3 regions of the Pantoea sp. B65 genome follow, and region 3 is predicted to be linked to each of the others. Evidence: predicted binding sites of a transcription regulator. Region 3 holds the regulator's gene; each other region holds the start of a gene.
What was found. Region 3 encodes sigma-54, which starts transcription at its own class of promoters, with help from an activator protein. Its sites were predicted from a motif close to GTTGGCACANNTTTCGCTNT; they were not measured.
Positions count from the first base shown of each region.

Region 1 (5,616 bases), on a different contig from region 3:
GGCCAGTGCGCTGGCAGGCTGATCAAGCGGGATCATGTTCAGTTTTGGCGTGCCGATAAACTCTGCGACAAAGCGGTTGGCGGGCCTGGCGTAAATCTCATCCGGCGTGCCAACCTGCTGTAAATGCCCGGCGCTCATCACCGCAATGCGGGTGGCCAGCGTCATGGCTTCCCATTGATCGTGACTGACAAAGACGATAGTGGTGCCAAAGGTTTCGTGCAGGCGGCGCAGTTCGGCACGCATCTCCAGCCGCAGAGTGGCGTCCAGATTGGATAATGGCTCGTCGAGCAGCAGCACCCCGGGATTGACGACCAGCATCCGCGCCAGCGCCACACGCTGCTGCTGGCCACCCGACAGCTGGGCCGGATAACGGCTGGCATACCCGGCGATGCGCAGTTTTTCCATCACATCCAGACAACGTGCGATGCGTTCAGCGGCCGGCACTTTTTGCAACCGCAGACCGAAATCAACATTCTGCTCAACGGTCATATGCGGCCACAGGGCGTAGCTCTGAAACACCAGGCCGACGCGACGTTGTTCAGGCGGAACAAAGGTGGCCCGGGCGACGGAATCCATCAGTGTATCGCCAATGCTGATTTCGCCGCCGCTGGCGTGTTCAATGCCGGCAATCATGCGCAGAATGGTGGTTTTACCGCAGCCGGATGGGCCAAGCAGGCACATAAACTCGCCGTCGTTGACCGTCAGGTTGATAGCGTCCACGGCAGGCTGTGCGGCGCCGGGCCAGGTTTTTGTCAGGTTATGCAGGGTAATCACAGGCATTTCAGTTCTCCAAACCTTCAGCCAGACCGGTACCGGATATTTTCTGGATCAGTACCGTTCCGGCCCATGAAATTAGCGCGATCATTAATACGACGGCGTTGGCGGCTTGCTGGTAGTTATAATCAATCAGGCGCAAGGAATAGGTGGTAAGCACGTCAGTGGCCGGGATCGCCAGAATGATGAACAGGCTGACGCCTTTAATACCCGAAATAAACGGCAGCAGGATGCCGGTGGTCAGCGGTGCGGCCTGTATCGGGATCACAATCCGCCCGATACGGGTGAACCATCCGGCGCCAGCAATGCGCGCGGCTTCCTCCGGTTCTTTGCCCAGCTGTGTCATCGCAGCAATCCCCGAACGGCTGGCATAGGGCATTTTTTCCGCGATTAAGGCCATCACCAGAATGATCGGCGTGCCATACAGGGCGGGCAGCGGGCCACGGGCGATGGCAAACAGCGACAGGAAGGCGGCGGCAAAGGCAATGCCGGGAACCAGGTAGGGCAGAAAGGTGATCTGGCGCAGAAACCCACCGACCCAGCGTATGGAGCAGCGGATCACCGCATAGCCCACCAGTAAACCCAGCACGCCAGAGGTCAGCGAGGCGGAACCGACAATCACGACGGTATTGAGCAGCGCGCGCCAGAACTCAGGCGTCAGCAAAATCCCGTTATGCAGGGCCACCGTATCGAGGTTGTGCCCAATCCAGAAATCAAAGGTAAAGTTATCGGCGCTGAAACGACCCGGCACCTTCATAATGGTGGAAAAAAACAGGGTAAGCAGCGGAATGGCAACGCCCGGAAGCACAAAAATCAGCGGGATAATGGCAGTAGTAAAACGCCAGCGGCCAAGATGACGACGGCGATCCATGCCGCTTTTGCCGCCGACCGTCACAAAACGTTTGGCTTCGCGCAGCATACGCATATCCAGTAGCAGCGTGATCATGCCCATCAGCATAATCACCGCCGCAATAACCGCTGCCACACCGTTCTGGCGCGATCCCAGCGCGCGGTATAAGCCAGTGGACAGCGTATCAAAATGGACGGGCAGGCCGAGAATATAAGGAATGGCGAACTCGCCGATACAGTCAGCAAAAATGAGTAGGGCGGCGGATAGCAACGCCGGACGTACCAGCGGCACAATAATCTTCAGCGCAATAATCCGCCGCGATGCGCCAAGTACCCGGGCGCAATCTTCCAGCTGGGTGTCCATGCGTTTCAGGGCGTTGCCGACGATCAGGATCACCAGCGGCGAGTAGTGCAGCACCATAATCGCCACGACCGGGAAATAGCCATAAGCCAGCCAGTTCGGGGTATGGATACCAAGCGTTTCCAGCCAGCCGGGTTGGCCGCCGACGGTATGGTTTTTAAAAATCGTGGTCCAGGCAAGGGCAAAGGTCCAGGATGGCAACATAAATGGCACAATGAGCAGCGTCGCGAACCCTTTGCGCCCGGCCATATCGGTGCGGTTAACCAGCCAGGCTAAGGTCACACCAATCGTCAGCGCCGCCAGCATGGTGCTGGTCGCGACGGCAAGGGTATTGATGAGCGGTGTCCACAGCAGCAGTCCGGACATGCGTGAGGCGAGGGTACGCAGCAGATAGTAAGGCGTAAAGGCGCCTTCGGCAGCCTGGACGCGCGCGCTGTCACCGTTTTGCACCACGATGGCATCCAGCAGGATGGATAATACCGGCGCCAGAATAATCCACGTAAAAAGTACGATCAGCAGGATACCAATCAGATTTGCCGGTTCGTGACGGGCGATGGCCAGCGTATGTCGTAACTTACACCACCATGAGGGTTCTGGCCGGGTAACTGCTTCAGCGCTCACTGAGATATTCCTTTTCTGGTTTCAGACAGGAAGGAATATATCGGCGCTTTATGACGCTTCGGTGACCGTATTGCACATATGTGCAATTTTTTTCACTCTGGCCTGAGTCGTGACGCCACTGAAAACCGCAAACCTACTTTGCCGCATAAAAAGCGGCGACAGGTGATGTTCACCGCATTTTTGCACCATCGGGGTGCGCAGCCCCACTTTCGTGCAGCTATGCTTAAGATTCTGGACGGTAAGGACACCGCGCATCCCAGCCAGCCACCTGATGGCTACTCTCTCCTCAGATAGTCAACAAGCAGGCCTGATGAATGGCGATATCTCCGCGGGGTTCCCCGCAGAGGGCGCATTTCAAAAAGAATTTGTCTGTTTTTGGCTGCCTGGCGGAGTTTTTGCTTAATAAATATCAGCCGTTCGCGGCCCGCTCGTAACCCAATGTATTGACGAAGTAAGTGATTTCTCCCGCGCCACTGATGGGCGCCTGGTTATTAACCGTGCTGAGGAATACCCGAATGTCTTTGAAATTGATTAAGTTACCGCTTCAAGTAGCCATTGCTGGTTGTTTAAGTACGGCGTTATATGCGCATGCGGATGTGATGATCGGCGTCGCCGGCCCCTTTACCGGCCCCAACGCTACTTACGGTGCGCAATACTGGAAAGGCGCCTCACAAGCTGTGGCCGATATTAATGCGGCTGGCGGCATTAAAGGCGAAAAAATTGTGCTGGTGCAAGGGGATGACGCCTGTGAACCGAAACAGGCGGTGGCGGTGGCTAACCGTATGGTGGATGAATCAAAAGTCTCTGCCGTGGTCGGACACTTCTGTTCCTCTTCAACCATGCCGGCCTCGGAAGTGTATGACGAAGCGGGTGTGCTGACTATTACCCCCGGATCGACCAATCCGCAAATCACTGAGCGCGGTATGAAAGGCATGTTTCGTATGTGCGGCCGTGACGACCAGCAGGGTGTCGTAGCCGCTGACTACATGCTGGACGTGCTGAAAGCGAAAAAAATTGCGGTGATCCATGACAAAGATACCTACGGCCAGGGGCTGGCCGACGCAACAAAAGCGGCGCTGGAAAAACGCGGCACCAAAGAAGTGCTATATGAAGGCTTATCACGCGGTGAAAAAGATTTTAATGCCCTGGTCACCAAAATCGGTGCGCTGAAACCGGATGTGGTGTACTTCGGCGGCTGCCATCCGGAAGCCGGTCCGCTGGTGCGCCAGATGCGTGAGCAGGGGGTTCAGGCAAAATTCTTCTCTGGTGACTGTGTGGTCACTGCGGAAATGGTCACCGCCGCCGGTGGCCCGCAGTATACCAAAGGCGTATTGATGACCTTTGGTAATGACCCGCGCACCATTCCGGCCGGCAAATCAGTGATTGAAAAATTCCGCGCCAGCGGATTTGAGCCGGAAGGCTACACGCTGTATGCCTATGCCTCGATTCAGGCTATCGCGGCCGCCTACAATGGCGCGGGAAAAGACAATACCAAAGCCAGTGAATGGCTGAAATCGCATACGGTCAATACCGTGATGGGACCGAAATCCTGGGATGGCAAGGGCGACCTGAAAGTCTCGGATTATGTGGTCTATCAGTGGGATGACAAAGGCCAGTACCACCAGCTGTAATCTTTCTGCAACGGTACTGACCCTCCGTTCTGCCGCCGGGTGGAACGTCGCGACACTGAAGGCAGCCAGGGTGGTTTAGCCTTGCTGCCTTATCACAGGCGAGACTGTACATAATGGATGCTTTCTTTCTGCAACAGCTGGTCAACGGGCTGACGTTGGGCGCTGTGTATGGCCTGATTGCCATTGGCTACACCATGGTTTACGGCATTATCGGCATGATTAACTTCGCCCATGGCGAAGTCTATATGATCTCAGCTTACCTCTGCGCCATTGGCCTCGGGCTTCTTTCCTTCTTTGGCATTGACTCCTTTCCGCTACTGATCTTTGGCACCCTGATCTTCACGATAGTGGTGACCGGCGTCTACGGCTGGGTGATCGAGCGTATTGCTTATCGCCCGTTACGCAACTCCACACGGCTTGCGCCGCTGATCTCGGCCATCGGTATGTCGCTGATCCTGCAAAACTACGTACAGATCAGCCAGGGACCGAACCAGCAGGGGATCCCGACATTGCTGACCGGTGTATTGCGCTTTGATGTTGGCGATGGGGTGGTGCAAATCACCTGGACCAAAGTATTTATTCTGCTGGCGGCGATGGTGGGGATGGCGCTGCTGACCTGGATTATTCAGTTCACGCGCCTCGGGCGAATTTGCCGCGCGACCCAACAGGATCGCCGCATGGCGTCGATTCTGGGCATTAATACCGACCGGGTTATCTCGCTGGTGTTTGTTATCGGGGCGGCGATGGCCGGGCTGGCGGGAGTGCTGGTGACCATGAACTACGGCACTTTTGATTTCTATGCCGGATTTATCATCGGCATCAAAGCTTTTACGGCAGCGGTGCTGGGGGGAATTGGCTCGTTGCCCGGCGCGATGCTCGGCGGTTTACTGCTGGGGGTTGCTGAGGCGCAGTTTGCCGGGCTGGTGAACTCTGATTACAAAGATGTTTTCTCGTTTGCCTTGCTGATCGTAATTTTGATTTTTCGCCCTCAGGGGCTATTGGGACGTCCAATGGTGGCTAAGGTTTGAGGGATAAACGATGACAGATGCTGCGTTGAAGTCGGGGCCGGATATCAGGCAATGCCTGATTGATACGGTATTAGCCGGGTTGTGCGCCCTGGTGGTGTTTGGGCCGATCGTCGGGATCGTGTTAAAGGGGTACAGTTTCACTCTCTCACCGCTGCGCGTGGCGGTGCTGGTAGGGGTAGTGATGGCCGGGCGCTTACTGTTAAGTCTGACGCTGCAAAGCAACCGCGGGCGCAAATTTGCCAGCCGTTTTGAACATGCCGACGATGGTGTGTATGTGCGCCCGGCAGACCATAAATCGCACCTGCGCTGGATTATTCCCCTGCTGCTGGTACTGGCGATGCTGTTTCCTTTG
Region 1 is NZ_JAHXPU010000039.1:295,173-300,788, forward strand. Features, by position in the region: gene JWF83_RS19610 (ABC transporter ATP-binding protein) at 1-780, opposite strand, end outside; gene JWF83_RS19615 (ABC transporter permease) at 782-2,605, opposite strand; gene JWF83_RS19620 (branched-chain amino acid ABC transporter substrate-binding protein) at 3,121-4,236, shown strand; gene JWF83_RS19625 (ABC transporter permease subunit) at 4,350-5,264, shown strand; gene livM (high-affinity branched-chain amino acid ABC transporter permease LivM) at 5,275-5,616, shown strand, end outside.
Region 1: JWF83_RS19620 (branched-chain amino acid ABC transporter substrate-binding protein) is a predicted target of sigma-54. The motif match lies at 2,988-3,007, and genes of this name have one in related genera.

Region 2 (5,616 bases), on a different contig from region 3:
GCGCAGTAAGGTGTCGAGTCGGTAATATTCACGCACCGAATCGTCATGCTTCTCCAGCAGGTACTGGTTGATATTCAGCAGGCGTGCAGTGCAGTCACTACGCTCCAGCAGGGTACCAAGACGAATAAACGACATCGCATCGCCGCGCATCAACGTACCAAACATCGCGCCACGAAACAGATGAGAGCGTTCTTTCACCCAGTCAAAGAAACTGTCGGCGCCGGCATTAGTTACCCCTTTGCGGCGGATATTACGAATATCGATCCAGCTGGAGTTGATACTTTCCCACACTTCCGATGACAGGCTGCCGCGCACCGCATGGGCGTTGTTCCATGCCGACTGCAGGCAACTGAAGATGCTGCCCGGATTACGCTCATCAAGCACAAAAAATTTAAACAGCTGCGACATGGTCAGCTGATCATTCAGGGTATCAAACAACGCTTTGGTGCCGGTCAGCGTCAGCGGCACCAGCAATTCATCCTCATGGCTGCCACGAACCGGCATCAGCGACAGACGGTTCGTCACATCGAGAATACGGGCGATGTTCTCCGCGCGCTCCAGATAGCGCGCCATCCAATAGAGCCCACTGGCTGTGCGGCTTAACATGATGCATCATCCTCCAGAACCCAGGTATCCTTAGTGCCACCGCCCTGTGACGAGTTCACCACCAGTGAACCTTCACTTAACGCCACCCGGGTGAGCCCACCCGGCACCAGCCGCATTTCCGCACCGCTGAGGGCAAAAGGACGTAAATCGATATGGCGCGGCGCCAGGCCGTTATCAATAAATGTCGGACAGGTCGAGAGCGCCAGTGTGTTCTGCGCAATATAGTTTTCCGGCTTCGCCAGCAACAGCGCGCGGAAATCTTCCAGCTGCTTTTTGCTGGCGACCGGGCCGATTAACATGCCGTAGCCACCGGCGCCATGTACCTCTTTCACCACCAGCTGCGGCAGATTTGCCAGCACCCAGGAGAGATCTTGCGGACGGCGGCACTGCCAGGTCGGCACATTATTCAGTATCGGATCTTCATCGAGATAAAAGCGAATCATATCCGGCACATAAGGATAGATGGATTTATCGTCCGCTACGCCGGTGCCAATGGCATTCGCCAGCACCACGTTCCCGGCGCGATACACCGACAGCAGCCCCGGCACGCCAAGCATCGAGTCCGGGCGAAAAGCCAGCGGATCGAGGAAAGCGTCATCAACGCGGCGGTAGATCACATCCACTTTGCACGGACCTGCGGTAGTGCGCATCAGCACTGCGCCATCTTTAACAAACAGATCGGCGCTCTCCACCAGCTCAACCCCCATCTGCTGGGCCAGGAAGCTGTGCTCAAAATAGGCGCTGTTAAAACGCCCGGGGGTCAGCACCACCACCACCGGATCATTGATCGGCGTGCTTTCGCGCAGGGTTTGCAGCAGATGCGAGGGGTAGCGCTCCACCGGCGCAATACGCTGCTGGGCAAACAGCTCAGGATAGAGCCGCATCATCATTTTGCGGTTTTCCAGCATATAAGAGACGCCGGACGGGGTGCGTAGGTTATCTTCCAGTACGTAATATTCGCCATCGTTGTTACGCACCATATCGACGCCGACAATATGCGCGTAGATCTTACGGTGCAGATCGACCCCCTGCATACAGGGCTGATACTGATCGTTTACCATCACCTGTTCCGGCGGAATAATGCCCGCTTTCAGAATATGCTGTTGATGGTAGATATCATGAAGAAAGGCATTCAGCGCCTGAACGCGCTGGCAGATGCCGCGATCGAGCATTGCCCATTCGCTGGCGGGTATAATCCTCGGCACACTATCGAACGGAATCAGCCGTTCGGCGCCATCGTCGTCACCATACACATTGAAAGTGATCCCCAGGCGATGAAACAGCAGTTCGGCCTCTTCACGCTTGCGCGCAATGGCTTCCTTATCTGCCTGTTTTAACCAGTTCCAGTATTCGCGGTAATGCTGGCGATATTGGCCATCGTTCAGCAACATCTCATCATAAAAATTTGACGCCAGTTCATAGCTTTGATTCATGATTTCCCTACCGCTGTCAGTGAACCCAACTATTGTTTTGCACAAAGTGTGCCAGTCAGCTAAAAGTGTAGCCGTTACAATACGCAGCGGGTGAATTCGCAGCTGGCGAAAGGGAAGAAATGTCAGCGGTAGCGCCTGTCTGCGCAGCCGCTGCGGGGAGATAAGCTGGCGGCATCAGCCGCCCGTGGCCGGTAACCGTCTCTGAACCGGCTTGATCCTGCAATATACGGCAGCTATTGCACCATTACAGTGCGGAGCGAGCCGACTTCGCCAGTGGATGCCAGATATCGGTAACCGCACCGAAACCGCCGGTGATCGGGTCAGCGTGCGGCATCGGCACCCGTTTAATGTTCTCGATGGCCTGCGCCATTTTGCTTTTGTCATCGATCAGGGTGTCGGGCAGCATACCTTCCGGATAAGCGCCAATGGCAAAAAAATCATCACTGGCGGCAACCTGCTGATGGCCCACGCCCGCCGGGATCAGCACCGCATCACCAGCATGCAGCGTCACCATACGCCCACTCTCGCCACCAAACAGAATTTCTGCCCAACCGGCACAGATGCCCAGCAGCTCATGACTGTTGGAGTGATAGTGGCTGTACGGAAAGACCTGATCGCGCCAGTTCGGTGGCCAGCCATTATAAGTAAACATGGTGGTGAAGTAGGCGGCGATATCGTCCACATCCGGCACGGTGCTCGGATAGATAATCAGCGGTAACAGATTATTCGGGATACCATTGGAGGGAGTAGCTAACATCAGATGCTGCGGATTACCCGAGGCACCGGCAGCAAAAGTCCCTGTCGAAAATGACATCAGCAGCAGCAGATTACTCGTAGATGGGAACATATGACTTCTCCCGTTAAAATAAAAGTCGATATATTCAGTGTGGCAGTAAATAACAGAGGTGCAACAAAAATCATAGTCTTCCCGGTCACAAAATCACTTAATTTTTATTCACTTAAGCTAAATTGCGCCGGGCAGGCAAAAAAAACGCTGGCGAAGTCCACCGGCAGCATCCCTTACCGGGTTCAGGGCCGCAGCAGACTATGGCCTGATACGTTCGGTCGCCGGTTTCACCACCCGTTCGCCGTGGTGGCCATAAAACTGATAGAGCGTATCGGCGGCAGCTTTAGTCAGCACCATAATTTCGATGCGGCGATTGCTGGCGCCCAGCGGATCTTCCGCATCAATCGGCATACGTGCCGCCATGGCGTTAACCTGAATAATACGATCGTGTTCCACGCCGCCCTTTTCCAGCGCGCGCCGCGCCGCTAATGCGCGGTCGCCCGACAGGTTCCAGTTGTTATAACTGGCATGATCGCTGTAAGGCGCAGCATCGGTATGGCCGCTGATCATGATTTGATTATCGATCCGGTTAAATACCGGCGCTAATTCCGTAATCAGACGCTGGAAATAGGGTGTCAGCTCAGCGCTGCCGCGTGGAAACATCATGCGATTGTGGTCGTCATGCAGCAGAATGCGCAGCCCGTGCGGCACCTTCTCCAGCGACAGGTTGCTCTGGGCGCTAAAATCGGCGGTGATACGCATAATCACTTCACTTAATTCCTGCAGCTCACGGTCGGAACGGGACAGCACGCTATCCAGCGCTTCCGGTCCGGTTTCTGTCGCAGCAACATGAACCGGCGCATTCGCCTCCTCCTCTGGCGGCGTCTCATCGGCGATGGCGGTTTTAATCTGCGGCGCCGCCACATCGGTGGCCATCATATCCGGCCCTTTTCCCGAATCAAAGGGAATCGGTTTATACGCTGAACCATCAAAAAAGGTAATGCCATGCAGCTGCGCAATAATCTGGTTACGCTCATCCTGCGAAACGGCGCCAATAATCCACAGCACCATAAACAACGCCATCAGCGCCAGCATAAAATCGGCAAACGCCACTTTCCATGCCCCGGTATGAACGCCGTGATGCGCTTTACGCCCGCCACGCTTCACAATAATCGTGGCATGCTTTGCCGATCTCATGACACACCTTCACTGATTTGATTGACCCAGCCATCGAGTTTGGCAAAGGTCGGTTTCATATCCAGCGGCAGCATTTTGCGCCCGGCATCGACCGCCAGCAGCGTCGGCTTACCGGCGACATGATTAATCAGTACGGTACGGATACAGACATACACCGTCATACGCCGCTTCATCGCCTGCTCCATGGCGTTCGCCGCCGGATCCATCAGGCAGTAACAGAAGAATACGCCAAGGAAAGTACCCACCAGCGCCGCCGAGACTTTCAGGCCGATCAGCGCGATCGAACCATCAATCGAGTGCAGGGTAATAATCACCCCCAGCACCGCGGCGCAGATACCAAAACCGGGCATGGCTTCGGCGGTACGCTGCAGCGAGCGCGAAGGCACCATTAGCTCCTCCTCCACCGCTTCCAGCTCCGCCTCGAGGATACTTTCCAGTTCATGGGCATTGATTTTGCCCATCGCCATCAGGCGGAAGTTATCGGAGATAAAAGTAATAAACTCTTTATCTTTCAGCAGCAGCGGATATTTCTGGAACAATGGGCTATTTTCCGGCACCTCTATATGCTCATCCAGCACTTTAAGGCCGCCATCCTGCACCAGTTCCAGCAGCTCATATAACAGCATTAGCAGTTCCTTCTGGAATTCCACCGTATGTTCGTTTTTACGAACCGCAGACTTCAGCTGTTTAATAATCCCTTTCAGTACGTGACGCGGGTTAGCAATTACCATGGCGCCCAGTCCGGCGCCCAAAATAATCACCAGCTCTCCGGGTTGCCAGAATGATGCCAGAAACCCACCCGACATTAGAAAGCCACCGACCACACTGACCAGTACAATGACAAGACCTAGTAGTTTTTGCATAATCGTATTTCACTCAGAAGAATGTTTTTATTTTCTCACTAATTTTTTTATTAAGCTGGCAAACTCGCGCCTCGGTTAAGTCAAGAATTAACGCAATCTCTTTCAGACTCATCTCTTTCTGATAATAAAGCGTAAGAATGATCTTTTCGCGCTCATCCAGAGAGTCGACCGCCCGTTTTAAGGTGCGCTGCACTTCGATCTCCTCCTCCAGCGCCCGTCCCTGCAATGCCGATCCCAGACCATCCATCGATAACAAATCGTCAAAACTCTCCATACTGCTGGCGCTTTCCAGCAGCAAATATTGCTGGAAGGTTTGCGCATTCAGACCAAGATGGTGGCGGATCTCTTCCTCCGTTGGCGAGTGCCCCAGTCTGCGCGTCAGTTCGCGCACCGCATCATTAATCTTGTGCGTCTTCTGGCGCAGACGACGCGGGCGCCAGTCGTGCAGCCGCAACTGATCAAGCACCGCACCGCGTACGCGCTGTAAAGCGTAACAGGCAAACTGCCCGTCAGGACGACCATAGCGGCGCAGTGATTCCAGTAATCCAATTAATGCCACCTGCTCCAGATCGTCGCGATCCATCACGCTATCTGTCTGCGCCGAAAGCTGGCGCACTACCCGTTTGACCAGCGGCAGCCACTGTTGTACATAGTGGCTCTCTTCGGCTGGCGTGAGAGTTGTAATATCGCTAAATACACTCATAATAAATAATCAATGGAAAATCATTTT
Region 2 is NZ_JAHXPU010000008.1:15,317-20,932, forward strand. Features, by position in the region: gene JWF83_RS00480 (alpha-E domain-containing protein) at 1-606, opposite strand, end outside; gene JWF83_RS00485 (circularly permuted type 2 ATP-grasp protein) at 600-2,039, opposite strand; gene JWF83_RS00490 (cupin domain-containing protein) at 2,284-2,886, opposite strand; gene lafU (putative lateral flagellar export/assembly protein LafU) at 3,085-4,023, opposite strand; gene motA (flagellar motor stator protein MotA) at 4,020-4,886, opposite strand; gene JWF83_RS00505 (FliA/WhiG family RNA polymerase sigma factor) at 4,900-5,589, opposite strand; gene fliL (flagellar basal body-associated protein FliL) at 5,599-5,616, opposite strand, start outside.
Region 2: JWF83_RS00485 (circularly permuted type 2 ATP-grasp protein) is a predicted target of sigma-54. The motif match lies at 2,076-2,095, and genes of this name have one in related genera.

Region 3 (5,616 bases):
GTTCAGCGCCTTCTCAAAAACCTCAGGCGATTCCGGCATGTTACGTACATCGATGCTGACCGCCGCAGATATGTTGCGATCGGCCAGTGAGTTCGCTAATTCAGGCAGTAACACTACCGGCAGGTTATCGACACAGTAAAAACCCATGTCCTCCAGTGCGCGCAGTGCAACCGATTTGCCTGAACCAGAACGACCGCTGACGATCATCAGCACCATTAAATATTCTCCCGATTAGAACGACCGAACAGCCGTGCAAAAATCTTATACCTTTCATCTTTCAAGTCGCAGGTGTCTTGCACTCCAGTGACCTATTGCTCTCAGTCGCTGGGAGATTCACTCGCTTACCGCCTTCCTGCAACCCGAAATCTATTGGCCAGAGTGGTTCTCTTCCTGACTCTCAGTAATGATCTGGTACAGCTCTTCATCGCTTTGCGCACTGCGCAAGCGGCGACAAACGGTTTTATCCGCCAGACGTTTCGCCACCAGTGATAGCGTATGCAAATGCGTTTTACACTGATCGGCCGGCACAAGCAGGGCGAACAGCAGATCCACAGGCTGATTATCAATGGCATCAAAAGCAATAGGCTGATCAAGGCGGATAAACACGCCCACCGCGCGCAGGGTATCCTCTTCCAGTTTACCGTGCGGTATAGCGATACCGTTACCGATGCCGGTACTCCCCATACGTTCGCGAGTCAGAATCGCTTCAAAGATGGTCTGGTGCGGAAGGTTCAGCTGTTTGGCTGCCAACTCGCTGATAATTTCCAGCGCCCGCTTTTTGCTCTGGCAGTGTACGCCGCTGCGGGTGCAGTCAACGCTCAGAACAGAGCTTAATTCCAGTGTTATATCATTGTTCATCATAGTTTCACTTACGTGTTCACTTATGCTGGCTCATCATCTTACTTTACTCGTCATCCGTCGGGAAAAGCAGCTATTTATTGCCGGCAATCTGTGCTGTTGGCCTGGCGCCGGGAGTAAGGCAGCGGGACGTTTCCCCTGCCATATCAAATGGGGCGAATCAATTCGCCCCGGGCCTTTGTCCAGTTACCGATCGAGCAAAGGTGAATTAGTGTTGTTTTAACTTGTCTTTATGTTTGGTCAGCTGCCGGGAGAGTTTATCAATTAACCCGTCAATTGCCGCGTACATATCCACCGCTTCCGAGGTTGCGTGCAACTCTCCTCCATTCACATGCAGCGTTGCATCAGCCACCTGGGTGACCTTTTCAACTTTCAGAACAATATAGACCTGATTTATTCGATCAAAATATTGTTCCAGTTTGGCAAATTTGCTATTCACGAAATCGCGTAACGGTTCAGTGATCTCAACATGTTGCCCTGTGATATTTAGCTGCATAGTGTCTTCCTTCTCAGTTCAGATCAAACCAATTGCTTGCGCTGGTTTGAAGGCGGGATGGATAAAGACTCTCGGTACTTTGCCACAGTGCGTCGCGCCACCATGATGCCCTGTTCAGATAGCATGGTAGTTAACTTGCTGTCGCTTAGCGGTTTAGCGGGATTCTCCGCCGAGATAAGTTTCTTCACCAGGGCGCGGATCGCGGTGGAAGAGGCTTCGCCTCCGCCCTCGGTATTCACATGGCTGGAGAAGAAATACTTCAGTTCAAAAATGCCACGCGGACTGTGAAGGTACTTCTGGGTGGTCACGCGCGAGATTGTTGATTCATGCATATCGACGGCGGAGGCAATATCTGCCAGCACCATCGGACGCATAAATTCTTCGCCCTGTTCGAAAAAGGCCTGTTGTTGTTCCACAATGCAGCGCGTCACCTTCAGTAAGGTGTCATTGCGGCTTTCCAGGCTCTTAATCAGCCATTTGGCTTCTTGCAGGTTGCTGCGGATAAATTGGGTATCGCTGTCGTTGCGGGTGCCGCCACCGAGTGAGGCGTAATGCTGGTTGATTTTCAGGCGTGGCACGCTGTCCGCATTCAGTTCGACTACCCAGCGAACGCCGATTTTACGCACCAGCACGTCCGGGATAACATATTCCGGCTCGCTGGTATTGATCGACTGGCCTGGACGCGGATCGAGTGACTGGATCAGCATCATCGCGCCTTTCAGTACCTCTTCCTTCAGCCGGGTGACGCGCATCAGGCTGCGGAAATCATGATTGGCCAGCAGATCGAGATGCTCACTAACGATTAAACGCGCTTCTTTCAGCAACGGCGCATCAGCAGGGTATTGGGACAGCTGAACCAGCAGACAATCGCGCAGATCGCGGGCGCCAACGCCGATCGGATCAAAGCGCTGGATACGTTTCAGCACCGCTTCCACTTCATCCATCGCCAGATCTTCATCACCAATGCTGTCGCGGATCTCTTCGAGGCTGGCGGTAAGGTAGCCGGTGTCGTCAATCGCATCGACGATTGAGGTGGCGATAGCCCGATCGGTATCGGTAAAGGGGGTCAGTTCAACCTGCCACATCAGATAGTCCTGCAGTGTCTGAGTGGTCTCGCCCTGATAAACCGGCAGTTCTTCGTCATGATAATCGGTACCGGTACCTGAGGGGGTACCTGCGGTATAAATCTCATCCCAGGTTGCATCAAGCGGTAGCTCTTCCGGCATATCCTTCTGTTCAAGCGCTTCGCGGGTATCAAGAGCTTCACTCTCCTGATATTCGCGCGCGTCAATCTCTTCATGGATGTCGGTTTGCTCAAGCAATGGGTTGCTTTCCAGCGCCAGCTGTATTTCCTGCTGGAGTTCAAGCGTAGAAAGTTGCAGCAAACGAATGGCCTGCTGCAATTGCGGCGTCATCGCTAGCTGTTGGCTAAGCCTGAGTTGCAAACCTTGCTTCATATTCAGGATACAAATTCCTAAGAAAACATGCGTGAAACAAACACCATATCAGAGTCTGAACTCTTCACCCAAATAGACGCGCTTAACTTGTTCATCAGCCAGTACTTCTTCAGGGGTCCCATGGGCAATCAGATGCCCCTGACTGACAATATACGCCCGCTCACACACCGCCAGCGTTTCGCGGACGTTGTGGTCGGTAATCAAAACACCCAGCCCGCTGTCACGCAGATGCTCGATAATTTTTTTTATATCAATTACCGAGATCGGGTCGACGCCGGCGAAGGGCTCATCCAGCAGGATAAATTTCGGATTGGCGGCCAGCGCACGTGCGATTTCCACACGGCGACGTTCACCACCGGAGAGCGACTGACCCATGTTGTCGCGCAGATGTTCGATATGAAACTCTTCCATCAGCTCTTTCGCACGGTCTTCGCGTTGCTCGCTGGTTAAGTCTTCACGAATCTGTAGTACTGCCATCAGGTTATCGTAGACGCTGAGACGCCGGAAAATGGAGGCTTCCTGCGGCAAATAGCCGATGCCACGGCGCGCACGGGCGTGCAGCGGCAGAATGCTGATATCTTCATCGTCGATGACAATGCGGCCTGCATCGCGCGGCACAATGCCCACCACCATGTAAAAGGTGGTGGTTTTACCGGCGCCGTTTGGCCCCAGCAAACCCACGATTTCGCCAGACTTAACTTGCAGACTGACATCTTCCACCACACGACGGCCTTTATAGGCCTTCGCCAGGTTTTCAGCGATTAATGTTGCCATAACGAATTAGTTACTCTTTTTTTGACCGTTAGACGGCGTGCCTTTGTCCTGCAGCTGCGAAGGTACCAGTACGGTAGTCACGCGTTTGCCACTGTTGCCATAGGCCTGCATCTTCTGCTCTTTCACCAAATAAGTGATGCGATCGCCCTTCACATTGCTATCAAGTTGTTCAAGGTAAGCATTACCGGTGAGCTCAACCAGATCTTTCGCCAGTTCATAGTGCATTTTCTGCGCATGGCCCTGTACCGGTTTACCGTTGTCTTGCATCTGGTAAAAAGTCGCCGGTTCGCCCCAGGCGTCAACGATAGTCTTGCTGCTATCGCCGCCCGGGCGTGTGACCACCACTTTATCCGCAGTAATTTTAATGGTGCCCTGGGTGACGATAACTTTGCCGGTAAAGGTTGCCACGTTGCCCTGCATATCAAGAGCCTGATTTTCCGAATCAATATTGACCGGCTTATCTGAATCGCCAGTCAGAGCAAAGGCGGGAAGGCTGGCGGCGAACAGTGCGCCGATAAGCAGTAACTTAAGACTGTGGTTGTGATGCATTTTGAATTTCATAAGAGGTTTTGACCTTTTCAAGCAACTCGGCAGTTTTCGTCCGCAAATTTCCACGCATCTTCATACCGGTAGAGTTAAAGCTGCGGCCATAAAGGGTGACCTGGTCTTCCGATGTGACATCCTGAGTGACCAGGTTTACCTGAGCATTATCGGTTTTAATTCGCTCAAGTTGAGAGTCCTGGGTAAGACTATTCACTTCGACATGACCATACAGATAGAGTTTACGGTCCTTCGTCAGTTTGGCTTTATCTGAGCGCACTGACCATGTTGGCACTTTGTTTTCGTCGTAGGTGGTCATAATGGGATTATCAAACCAGCTGACTTCATCCGCGGCAAAGTAGGTCACCTTATCCGATACCAGCTTATAATTCAGGCCGCCCAGCGGGTTGTAGACCACGGTACTGGAATTGGCACTGGTATAGGTCGGTTCCTGATTGTTACTGGCAACCTGCTCCTGATCGTCATTGCCCGTCAGATTCCAGCCGACCAGCACAATGGCAATCAGAGCCAGTAACAGCGTGATCCAACGCCTGGTTTTACTCATACAGATTGCCCTTTGGCGTCATCAAACTTATCCTGGGCGATCAAAATCAGATCGCAAATTTCGCGCACCGCTCCACGACCGCCAGCGATGCGGGTAACATAATCAGCGCGCGGCAACAGTATCGGATGTGCATCCGCGACGGCCACGCTTAATCCCACCCTCGCCATCACTGGCCAGTCGATCAAATCATCACCGATATAGGCAACCTGCTCCGGGTTTAGCGACAGTTTATCCAGAAGTTCGCTGAAGGCCAAAAGCTTATCCGACTGTCCCTGGTAAAGATGCGTAATGCCTAAAGTCTTACAGCGATCTTCCATCAGTTTGGCTTTGCGGCCGGTTATAATAGCGACTTCTACCGACGAGGTCAGCAAACAGCGAATACCATAGCCATCGCGTACGTTAAAAGCTTTCAGCTCTTCACCATTATTGCCCATATAGATCACGCCATCGGACATTACGCCATCCACATCACATATCAACAGGCGGATCTGTTTGGCTCGCGCCATCACCTCATGGCTGACTGCACCGTAGCAGGTATCGACGACTGCCTCTGTCTGGCTCATTGTTACTGGTTTCCTTTTCAGACTACGCCGGCGCGCAGCATGTCATGCATATGTACCACACCCAGCAATTGGTCGCCATCGGCAACCATCACTGCGGTAATGTGTTTGGTTTGCATCAAATTTAACGCATCGACCGCCAGCATATTAGGTCGCACGCGAATGCCGCCATGGGTCATGACGCTGGCAATCGAGGCATGCTGGAAGTCGATACCCATATCAAACACCCGACGCAAGTCGCCATCGGTGAAGATCCCTTCGATCTTCATCAGGTCGTTGACTATCACCGTCATACCGAGATTCTTGCGGGTGATCTCCAGCAACGCATCGCGCAGCGATGCCTCTTTACTGACATGAGGGATTTCA
Region 3 is NZ_JAHXPU010000011.1:287,301-292,916, reverse strand. Features, by position in the region: gene rapZ (RNase adapter RapZ) at 1-216, opposite strand, end outside; gene ptsN (PTS IIA-like nitrogen regulatory protein PtsN) at 367-858, opposite strand; gene hpf (ribosome hibernation promoting factor) at 1,067-1,354, opposite strand; gene rpoN (RNA polymerase factor sigma-54) at 1,378-2,811, opposite strand; gene lptB (LPS export ABC transporter ATP-binding protein) at 2,860-3,585, opposite strand; gene lptA (lipopolysaccharide ABC transporter substrate-binding protein LptA) at 3,592-4,146, opposite strand; gene lptC (LPS export ABC transporter periplasmic protein LptC) at 4,112-4,690, opposite strand; gene kdsC (3-deoxy-manno-octulosonate-8-phosphatase KdsC) at 4,687-5,253, opposite strand; gene kdsD (arabinose-5-phosphate isomerase KdsD) at 5,271-5,616, opposite strand, start outside.